DNA from 3 places in the Pseudoduganella sp. R-31 genome. Region 3 is predicted to be linked to each of the others. Evidence: predicted binding sites of a transcription regulator. Region 3 holds the regulator's gene; each other region holds the start of a gene.
What was found. The regulator HrcA, encoded in region 3, represses chaperone genes, less so after heat shock. The targets are predictions, from matches to a motif close to TTAGCACTCNNNNNNNNNGAGTGCTAA.
Positions count from the first base shown of each region.

Region 1: a site for HrcA is predicted at 1,824-1,850, ahead of groES (co-chaperone GroES). Genes of this name have one in related genera too.
Region 2: a site for HrcA is predicted at 1,916-1,942, ahead of rpoH (RNA polymerase sigma factor RpoH). Genes of this name have one in related genera too.

Region 1 covers NZ_CP183986.1:5,637,251-5,640,503, forward strand. Annotated here, with positions in the region: gene ACN9MY_RS25720 (ThiF family adenylyltransferase) at 1-500, shown strand, start outside; gene pepA (flocculation-associated PEP-CTERM protein PepA) at 825-1,637, shown strand; gene groES (co-chaperone GroES) at 1,885-2,175, shown strand; gene groL (chaperonin GroEL) at 2,214-3,253, shown strand, end outside.
Region 2 covers NZ_CP183986.1:1,665,921-1,669,173, forward strand. Annotated here, with positions in the region: gene ACN9MY_RS07720 (hypothetical protein) at 1-17, opposite strand, end outside; gene ACN9MY_RS07725 (PEP-CTERM sorting domain-containing protein) at 156-731, opposite strand; gene rpoH (RNA polymerase sigma factor RpoH) at 924-1,814, opposite strand; gene ftsX (permease-like cell division protein FtsX) at 2,060-2,974, opposite strand; gene ACN9MY_RS07740 (cell division ATP-binding protein FtsE) at 2,971-3,253, opposite strand, start outside.
Region 3 covers NZ_CP183986.1:6,553,609-6,556,861, forward strand. Annotated here, with positions in the region: gene ACN9MY_RS29855 (outer membrane protein assembly factor BamE) at 1-240, opposite strand, end outside; gene fur (ferric iron uptake transcriptional regulator) at 347-775, shown strand; gene hrcA (heat-inducible transcriptional repressor HrcA) at 780-1,793, opposite strand; gene ACN9MY_RS29870 (HAD family hydrolase) at 1,798-2,493, opposite strand; gene ACN9MY_RS29875 (hypothetical protein) at 2,630-3,241, shown strand.

The DNA.
Region 1 (3,253 bases), 920 kb from region 3:
ACTTCTTCGCCTTCGAGGCGCGCAAGCAGACCTATGCCATGTGCGAGGCGCTGGGCGTGCCGGCCACTTGCGCGGCGCCGCTGGGCATGAGCGTGGCGGGCCTGAACTTCGTGCCGGGCGGGACGACCTTCGAAGAGTACTTCGGCTGGGGCGACCTGCCGGAGCTGGACATGGCAATCCGCTTCCTGGTCGGCCTAGCGCCGGCCGCCCTGCATCGCAGCTACCTGGTGCCGGGCGGTATCAACCTGGCGGAGCGGCGCGGCGCCTCGACCTCGATGGCTTGCCAGCTTTGCTCGGGCGTGGCCGCCACCCAGGCCGTCAAGATGATGCTCAAGCGCGGCAAGATCCTGGCCGCACCGCATGGCTTCCAGTACGACGCCTATCGCGACAAATTCGTCTACACCTGGCGACCGGGCGGCAATAGCCATCCCCTGAACTGGCTAGCAATTCAGTTAGCCAAGCGCAAATTCTCGGCAATGCTTGCCGCGCAGTCGAAATAAATGCAGTTTAATTTTAAATTAATACTCACGCCGAGCGCGGCATAAAAAGTCACACAAAATATCAAAACATGCGAATGCTCACCAAATATATCATCCAAGTCATTGAATTTGCTACTTAATCTTGAGAAGCTACATGTCGGAATATTTTACAGAGCAGGCCGCGCAGCGCAAACAACATGGTTTGAAAGTTAATACTAAGTTTTTGTTTTTCGGCCGCATTTTAAATGTGGCATATGTATTGCTTTGATAAAGATCATGACCTGAACAAATTTAATGCTCAGTCATCCCAAAACTGGTGCTTTATCCTCTCAACGGAGAAATGTAATGAAGATTCTCACACCTAGCGTTCGCGGCCTGGCCGCCAGCATGCTGCTAGCGTTTGGCGCTCTGGCAACTGGCAGCGCTGCCGCTGCACCCTCCTTCCAGGTGGACCCAACGGGACTGGCACCTGCCGGCAACATCTTCACCGCCGACGCCATCAACGGCGTGTCGTCCGCGCGCGTGGCCTATACCGGCGTGGGCAACAATTACGTGTCCAACGGCTACATCGTGTTCAGCGGCTTTTCGCTGAATTCGAACAACGTGTCGACTACGGATACCCGCGTCAACTTCGACTATGGCTTGTATGCCACGTTCCACCAGGACTTCTCTTGCAGCGGCATTCTTGGCCCGGGCGTTTCCTGCACCCCGACCGCGCTGTCGCTGCAGCTGTGGGCCGACGTCGGCAACGACAACACCTATAACCAGGCCGTGGTCGGAACCGATCCGTCCATTAACTTTGCCGGCGCCCAGACCCAGCTGGCCTGGTCCGACTTTGCCTACAATGGCGTAGGCGGCATCGACAACCTCGGCGGCGTGTTCCAGAACGTCACCATGAGCTGGTTCCTGACCGCGGAAGGCAAAGCCTACTTCTTCGACCCGGATCCGTTCTACACTGCCTCGTTCGCAGCATTCAACAACACCACGCAAGGCGTCGATTGCGATACCGTGGATTGCACCAACGCCCTCGACATTGCCATCACGCAGGAAGGCGGTATCCTCGATTTTGTCGCCCCCGTCCCTGAACCGGGCGTGCTGGGGTTGCTCGGCATCGGCCTGCTCGGCATGGCCGGCGTGCATCGCCGCAAACAGCATTGATCTGCGTGCGTGACCATGATGGGACCGGCGACGGTCCCATTTTTCTTTTATAACTGCCCCGCTTTACCCCCTCCCCGCCACTCGCGCGCCATGCCGTTGCATCTCTGGCATGATTGATATCAATTCAACGCTTGACCAAGCGCAAAGAAATTCCCTTGAAAAGGGAAAGTGTCGTCCCTATAATTGTTGGCACTCGTTAGCCGAGAGTGCTAACAACTGTCAATAAACCGAGTAAAAGGAGTTTTGTATGAACCTTCGCCCTTTGCATGACCGCGTCATCGTCAAACGCCTGGACCAGGAAACCAAGACCGCGTCCGGCCTGATCATCCCTGATGCAGCCGCTGAAAAGCCGGACCAGGGTGAAGTGCTGGCAGTTGGCAACGGCAAAGTTGCTGACAACGGCACCGTGCGTGCTCTGGAAGTGAAAGTGGGCGACCGCGTTCTGTTCGGCAAATACGCCGGCCAAGCCGTCAAGGTAGACGGCCAGGAACTGCTGGTAATGCGCGAAGAAGACATCATGGCCGTGGTACAGAAGTAATCACAGCCCCCTAGATACAGAATTCAGGAGAAACAAACATGGCAGCTAAAGAAGTCATTTTCGGCGATTCCGCACGTTCCAAGATGGTCGAAGGCGTGAACATCCTCGCCAACGCAGTGAAAGTCACCCTGGGCCCGAAAGGCCGCAACGTGGTGCTGGAGCGCTCCTTCGGCGCCCCAACCGTCACCAAGGACGGCGTTTCGGTCGCCAAAGAGATCGAACTGAAAGACAAGCTGATGAACATGGGCGCGCAGATGGTCAAGGAAGTCGCTTCCAAGACCTCCGACAACGCCGGTGACGGTACCACCACCGCAACCGTGCTGGCCCAGGCCATCGTCCGCGAAGGCATGAAATACGTTGCCGCCGGCATGAACCCGATGGACCTGAAGCGCGGCATCGACAAGGCAGTTGCTGCCACCGTCGAACAGCTGAAGTCCATCTCCAAGCCATGCACCACCTCCAAGGAAATCGCCCAGGTTGGCGCGATCTCCGCCAACTCCGACGCATCGATCGGCGAGCGCATCTCCGAAGCGATGGAAAAAGTGGGCAAGGAAGGCGTCATCACCGTTGAAGACGGCAAGTCCCTGCACGACGAGCTGGACATCGTGGAAGGCATGCAGTTCGACCGCGGCTACCTGTCCCCATACTTCATCAACAACCAGGAAAAGCAAGTTGCCGTCCTGGAGAACCCATTCGTCCTGCTGTGCGACAAGAAGATCTCCAACATCCGCGACCTGCTGCCAGTACTGGAGCAAGTAGCAAAAGCCGGCCGTCCACTGCTGATCATCGCTGAAGACATCGAAGGCGAAGCACTGGCGACCCTGGTGGTCAACAACATCCGCGGCATCCTGAAGACCTGCGCAGTGAAAGCTCCTGGCTTCGGCGACCGTCGCAAGGCCATGCTGGAAGACATCGCCATCCTGACCGGCGGCCAGGTAGTGGCTGAAGAAGTCGGCCTGACCCTGGAAAAAGCCACCCTGGCAGAACTGGGCCAAGCCAAGCGCATCGAAGTGGGCAAGGAAAACACCATCGTCATCGACGGCGCAGGCGAAGCTTCGGCCATCGAAGGCCGCGTGAC
Region 2 (3,253 bases), 1.9 Mb from region 3:
ATCAGTCTAGCTTGCATGATGTTCTCCTCTGGCCTGGGAACAGCTTAGCAAATTACAAACTATCGTGTTGCACTGTTGAGTCCACTCAACAGTATGGTCGTGCCGAAAAAAAAGCGCCCCGGAGGGCGCCAGTTTTTATAGTTGGTTTTCACAACTTATTGTGTGCGGCGGCGGCGGGCTACCCCCAAGCCCATCAGGCCGACGCCAAGCAGTGCCAAGGAAGCGGGTTCCGGAACCTCTTGCGGGGGAAGGCCCGGGTCGGTCGGCGCATTGGCGCTGTTGGCCATGACTTTGAATTCGACATTGGTATTGTTGTCGTGCACGTTCAGCGAATTGAGCTTGAAGGTGTGGACGACGCCCGCCGTCAGGGAAACTTCGTCCCAGTAAGCGGAATAGCTGCTGGGCTTGGGGAGGGTCTTGGCCACCCCAACGTTGTCGAGGAAGAGGTCGAAGTCGAAATCCTGGACGCTGCCGCCATTTGGCGGCGTAATGCCAAAGTCGAAGGTGGTGTCGACGCTCACCGTCACGTACAGGACCTCCAGGTCTTTTACGTGAATCCAGTCGGCAAAGGTCCAAACCGATTCACCGTCAGGATTCCAGCCAGCACTGATTACCGAATCAACCGTCAATGCCAGTGGATTGCCGTAGGTTTGTCCGTCTTTGGTCGGGCCTGCAACGGCCAAGCTGGCTGTCAGGGCGCAAATTGCGGTCAATGCAAGCTTCTTGAACATGGGTAACTCCTCAGTGAGTGTGCTTGAGAGTTACTAAGCAATCGCTATGCCAGGAATTCAAACTCAGCCATATCAAGGGCTTAGCGATAGTTGCGATGTGGAATGTAAAAATTCCCGACATTAAGAAGCTTGCCCAAAAGTAAAAAAGCACCGACCCTTGCGGAATCGGTGCTTTTGCCGGAGGGTGCAGGCTTACATGTAGGCGGCCAGCGCACCCTTCATTTTCTTCAGCGCAGCCGCTTCGATCTGGCGGATGCGCTCGGCCGACACGCCGAACTCTTCCGCCAGCGTATGCAGCGTGGCGCCCGAACCATCGTCGTTGGCCAGCCAGCGTGCCTCGACGATGCGGCGCGAACGGGCGTCGAGCTTGGACAGGGCGGTTTCCAGGCCTTCGGACTGCAGGCGCACCACCTGTTCCGCTTCCAGCACCTTGGTCGGCTCCATATTGTCGGAGGACAGGTAGGCGATGGGCGAAAACTTGTCGTCTTCGTCGTCGGACGGCGCTTCCAGCGCGATGTCACGGCCGCTCAGGCGGGTTTCCATCTCGATCACGTCCTCGCGCTTCACGTCCAGGGTCCTGGCCAGTTCGTCGATTTGCGCCGGCGACATGGCGTCGAGCCCCTGCTTGTGGCTGCGCAGGTTGAAGAACAGCTTGCGCTGGGCCTTGGTGGTGGCCACTTTGACAAGGCGCCAGTTCTTCAAGATGTATTCGTGGATTTCAGCCTTGATCCAGTGCATGGCATAGGACACCAGGCGCACGCCCTGGTCGGGGTCGAAGCGCTTGACTGCCTTCATCAGGCCGATATTGCCTTCCTGGATCAGGTCGCCGTGCGGCAGGCCATAGCCCAGGTAGCCGCGCGCGATCGACACCACCAGGCGCAGGTGAGAAGTCACCAGCGTTTCCGCGGCCTTGATATCGTTCTTTTCCTTCAGGCTCTTGCCCAGCGCCACTTCTTCCTCATGGGTCAGCATGGGCAGGCGATTGACAGCCGAGATATAAGCGTCCAGGTTGCCCAGGCTCCCGCTGAAGCCAAGGGTCAGCGCGTTGCTGCCGGCAGGTGCCAGTGCGTTTGTTGCGGTCATCTTGTCTATCCTCGCTTGAAGGGAATGCTTTTCAGAGTTACCAGCATGCACGACAGAACTTAAATGATTCTTAACCTCTATCATGCCGTTCTGAACATATATTAGCACTCTCCCTTGGTGAGTGCCAATTGCTGGGATTTTATGGCTCTGATAGCAAAAACACTATCGGCAAAGCGCTATTCCTTGCGTTGGATCAAAGTCAGGATAAGGCGGGCAGGGGCGCGGCTCCGTGCGGGTACGCACTTTCAATTTAGCCTGGAAAGATGACGCTGGACGCAAAGCAGGGCGCCGATCAGGCCGAGGCCGGCGGACAGGGCCAGCAGGCCGGCCGTGCCCAGGGGATCGAGCGGAGCCAGCTGGAATTCGGAGGCGTACAGTCTTGCAAACTCTGCAATGGCCCGGTTGAGGGGCTGCAGGGCCAGCGCCACGCCGCCCAGGGCCACGCCGCCGGCACACAGGCCGAGCAGGGCGCCGGTGTAATAGAAGGGGCGGTGGATGAAACTGTCGCTGGCGCCGATCAGCTTGGACACCAGGATTTCTTCGCGCTGGGTCATCACTTGCAGGCGTATGGTATTGAACACTACCGCCACCACCACTGTGGCCAGCGTGGCGGCCAGCAGGAGCAGGGCCAGGCGCAGCACGCCCAGCAGGGCAGCCAGCCGTTTTACCCAGGCCGAATCGACTTGCACCGATTCCACGCCCGGCAGGGCGCGCATCTGGTCGGCGATGCTGTCGATCTTGCTGCCTTCGGCCGCGTCCTGGAAGGCGTTCAGCTTCACCACGTAGCTGTCCGGCAGCGGATTCTCGCCCAGGGTGGCGACCACGTCGGACAAGCCGCTCTTGGCATTGAGCTGTTCCAGCGCTTTTTCGCGCGAAGTGAAGATGATCTTGGCCGTCGGTGCAATGTTGCGCAGCGAGGAGGCCAGCCCGGTGGCCTGTTCGCGCGGCGTGTCGGCCTTGATGAAGACGCTGAGTTCAGGCTCGACCGCCATCTGCTCCGACATCGGCCGTACATTGTCGAGCAAGGTCACGCCCATGAAGGGCAGGGCCAGCGCAATCGCGACCACCAGGATATTGAACAGGAAAGAACCTGGCGCCCGGCGCACGTGCACCAGTGCAGAGCCGAGGGCGAACAGGTGGTGGCGCAGCCAGGTGCTCATGCGGCTTCCCTCATCAGTTCGCCACGTTCGAGATGGATCACGCGTGCCGCGGCGTCCAGGATCTGTTCATCGTGCGAGGAAATCAGGCAAGTCACGCCGACCGAGTGGAAGGCATGCAGCGCATCGATCACCCGGTTGGCGCTGGCGCGGTCCAGGTTGGCGGTCGGCTCGTCGGCCAGGATGATTTGCGGGCGGTTGACGATGGCGCGTGCGATCGACACGCGCTGCTGCTCGCCGCCGGACAGGGCCAGCGGCTGGCCGTCGGCGCGGTCCAGCAAG
Region 3 (3,253 bases):
CAGGAACTTGACCTGGTCCTTCGTCATGCCGTTCTTGAGCTGGGCCAGCATCTCCTTCGACACGAAATTGCCCTGCTGGATATCGGGGCGGTAGGGCGAGAAGAACCACAGGAATTTCTGCGTCTTGGTGATCTGGGTGGTCTGGGCCCCCTGCGAGGCTTCCACCGGGGCCACGGTGGCTGGCTTGCTGGCGCAGGCAGCCAACAGGGCGGCAGCCAGCAGCGGAGTGCTACGTTGCAACAAAGACAGCGGGGTCAAACGCATATTATGCATACCTCAATTCCGTGAGCAGAAGTGCCTAAAACGCTATATCATAAAGCACTTCCCGCAACTGACGTTAGCAAACATGAGTAACAGCCCTACCGACCTGAAGGCCTCCGGCCTGAAGGCTACCCTGCCGCGCCTGAAGATCCTCGATATTTTCCAGAGCAGCCCCGTGCGCCACCTGACGGCGGAAGACGTGTACAAGCTGCTGCTGGCCGAAAACATGGACGTCGGCCTGGCCACGGTGTACCGCGTGCTGACCCAGTTCGAACAGGCCGGCTTGCTCAACCGCAACCATTTCGAAAGCGGCAAGGCGATTTTCGAGCTCAACGAAGGCTCGCACCACGACCACCTGGTCTGCCTCGATTGCGGCCGGGTGGAAGAATTCGTCGACGAAGAGATTGAAAAGCGCCAGCAAAGCATCGCCGCCGAGCGCGGCTTCAAGATCGCCGAACACGCGCTGGCCATCTACGGCAGCTGCACCAAGGTCAACTGCCCGCACAAGCATTGATTTTTCAGTGGTTGCTCAGCGCGTTCGACAGCAGCCGCGACGTGATATCGACAATCGGGATCACTCGCTCGTACGCCATGCGGGTCGGCCCGATCACCCCCAGCGTCCCCACGATCTTGCCGTTGGCCTCATAGGGCGCGGTGACCACGCTCATTTCATCCATCGGCACCAGCTGCGATTCGCCGCCGATGAAGATCTGCACGCCGGAGGCCTTGGACGACACGTCCAATAGCTGCATCAGCCCGGTCTTTTGCTCGAACAGGTCGAACATCGCGCGCAGCGAGCTCATGTTCGAGGACAGGTCGGCCACCGACAGCAGGTTGCGCTCGCCGGCGATCACCATGTCTTCCGATTCGGCCATGGCCTCGCTGCCCGCCTCCACCGCCGCCTGCATCAGGCGCCCCATATCGTCGCGCAACTGGCGCAGCTCATGCTGCAGGCGCCCGCGCACGTCCTCGAACGACAGCCCGGAATAGTGCTGGTTGATGAAATTGGCCGACTGCTGCAACTGGGCCGGCGTGTAATCGACGTCGGTCAGCAGGATGCGGTTTTGCACGTCGCCGCCGGGTGAAACAATCACCAGCAGCACCCGCTTTTCGCCCAGGCGCAGGAATTCGATCTGCTGGAACACCGACTCGTGGCGCGGCGCCAGCACCACGCCGGCAAACTGGGTCAGCGACGACAGCATCTGGGCCGCATTGGCAATCAGCTTTTGCGGCTGCGGCGAGGCCGCGCGCAGGCTGGCCTGCACCGCGCTTTCATCGATGTGCTGCACCGTCAGCAGGGTGTCGACAAAGATGCGGTAGCCGCGCGGGGTCGGCACCCGTCCCGCCGAAGTATGCGGGCTGGCGACATAGCCCTGCTCTTCCAGGTCGGCCATGATGTTGCGGATGGTGGCCGGCGACAGCTCCAGCCCGGAAATCTTGGACAGGGCGCGCGAGCCCACCGGCTGGCCGTCGGCGATGTAACGCTCAACCAGGGCTTTGAGCAGGGTTTGGGCACGGATATCGAGATGCATAGGCCTATTCTGCCAACTGTTGTTCCAGCCACGCAAGCAATTCATCGAGCGTGGCGCAAATCGCGTCCGGCTGCGGCGCACCGTCCGGCAGGCCGGCGCCGTGCCGGTTCATCCACACCGCGCGCAAGCCGGCCGCCTGCGCCCCCGCCACGTCCAGCGCCAGGTCGTCGCCCACGTACACCGCATCGTGCGGCGCCACGCCCAGCGCCTGGCAGGCCGCGCGGAAGATGTCCGGCGCCGGCTTGGCCGCGCCGAAACGGGCCGCCGCCAGCGATACCTCGAAATGGTGGGCCAGGCCGATCACTTCCAGGTCGGCATTGCCATTGGAAATCGTGCCCAGCTGCACATGCTGGCGCAGCTTGAGCAAGCCCGGCAGTACATCGTCATACGGCGTGACTGCATTGCGCGCGGCAAAGAAGTGCGCCATCGCGCCCTCGACATGGGCGGCATCCTCGCCGGCCGCGGCAAAGGCCGCGTGCAGGCTGGCGCGGCGCAACTGGCCCAGGTCGATCAGCAGTTCCGGCTGCGCCGCCGCCAGTTCGGCGCGGTGCGCGCGCAAGGCATCGATCGACCATTGCGCCGCCACCCTGGGCGCATGGGCCGCCAGCCAGGCGTGCAGCGTCAGCTCCGCTTCAGCGATGACAGGCGCGATCGGCCACAGGGTATCGTCCAGGTCGAACAGGATGGCTTTCGGCTTCATGGGCGCATTGTACCGCGCCGCGGTTGCAAGCTGTTACAAGGGAAAAGCTGGCCAAATCGGCTATGGATGGTGCAAATGCACTAAAATAGGCGCCGATTTGACCGCGCGACGCGCGCAACCGACTGGAGAAAGTGGAATGAAGAGTAAGTATCTGTCTGCCGCCGCCGCGCTGCTGTGCGTCGCCGGACTGGCCGCCTGCGGCGGCAAGGGCAATGGCAGCATCGCCCTGGTAGTCCAGGTCCTCGGACTGGACCGCGGCGACCTGGTGCTGCAGAACAATGGCGGCGACGACCTGACCATCACCACCGCTGGCAACGGCAGTTATTCCTTCAAGACGCTGATGGCTCCGGACTCCCAGTTCAATGTGAGCATCAAGAGCGTGCCGGCCAACGTCAGCTGCAAGCTGGCCAACAACACCGGCAAGATCAACTACTACACCTACAACCAGACAGTCGTGACCTGCACCCCCGACCCGTACCCGCTGGGCGGCACGGTCAGCGGCCTGGCCGGCAGCGGCCTGGTGCTGGCCAACGGGGCCCAGACCGTGAACGTGGCCGCCAACGGCAGCTGGCAGTTCGCCACCCCGATCGGCAACGGCAGCGTGTATGGGGTCACCGTGCTGAACCAACCGACCAACCCCAGCCAGAAATGCACGGTCGCCGGTGGCACCAACGGCAACGGTACCGGCAAAATCGAGCCAAGTAAGGATATCAATTTCAACTTGATCGTGACTGTTACCTGCAACTAAGAAAGAGTCCAG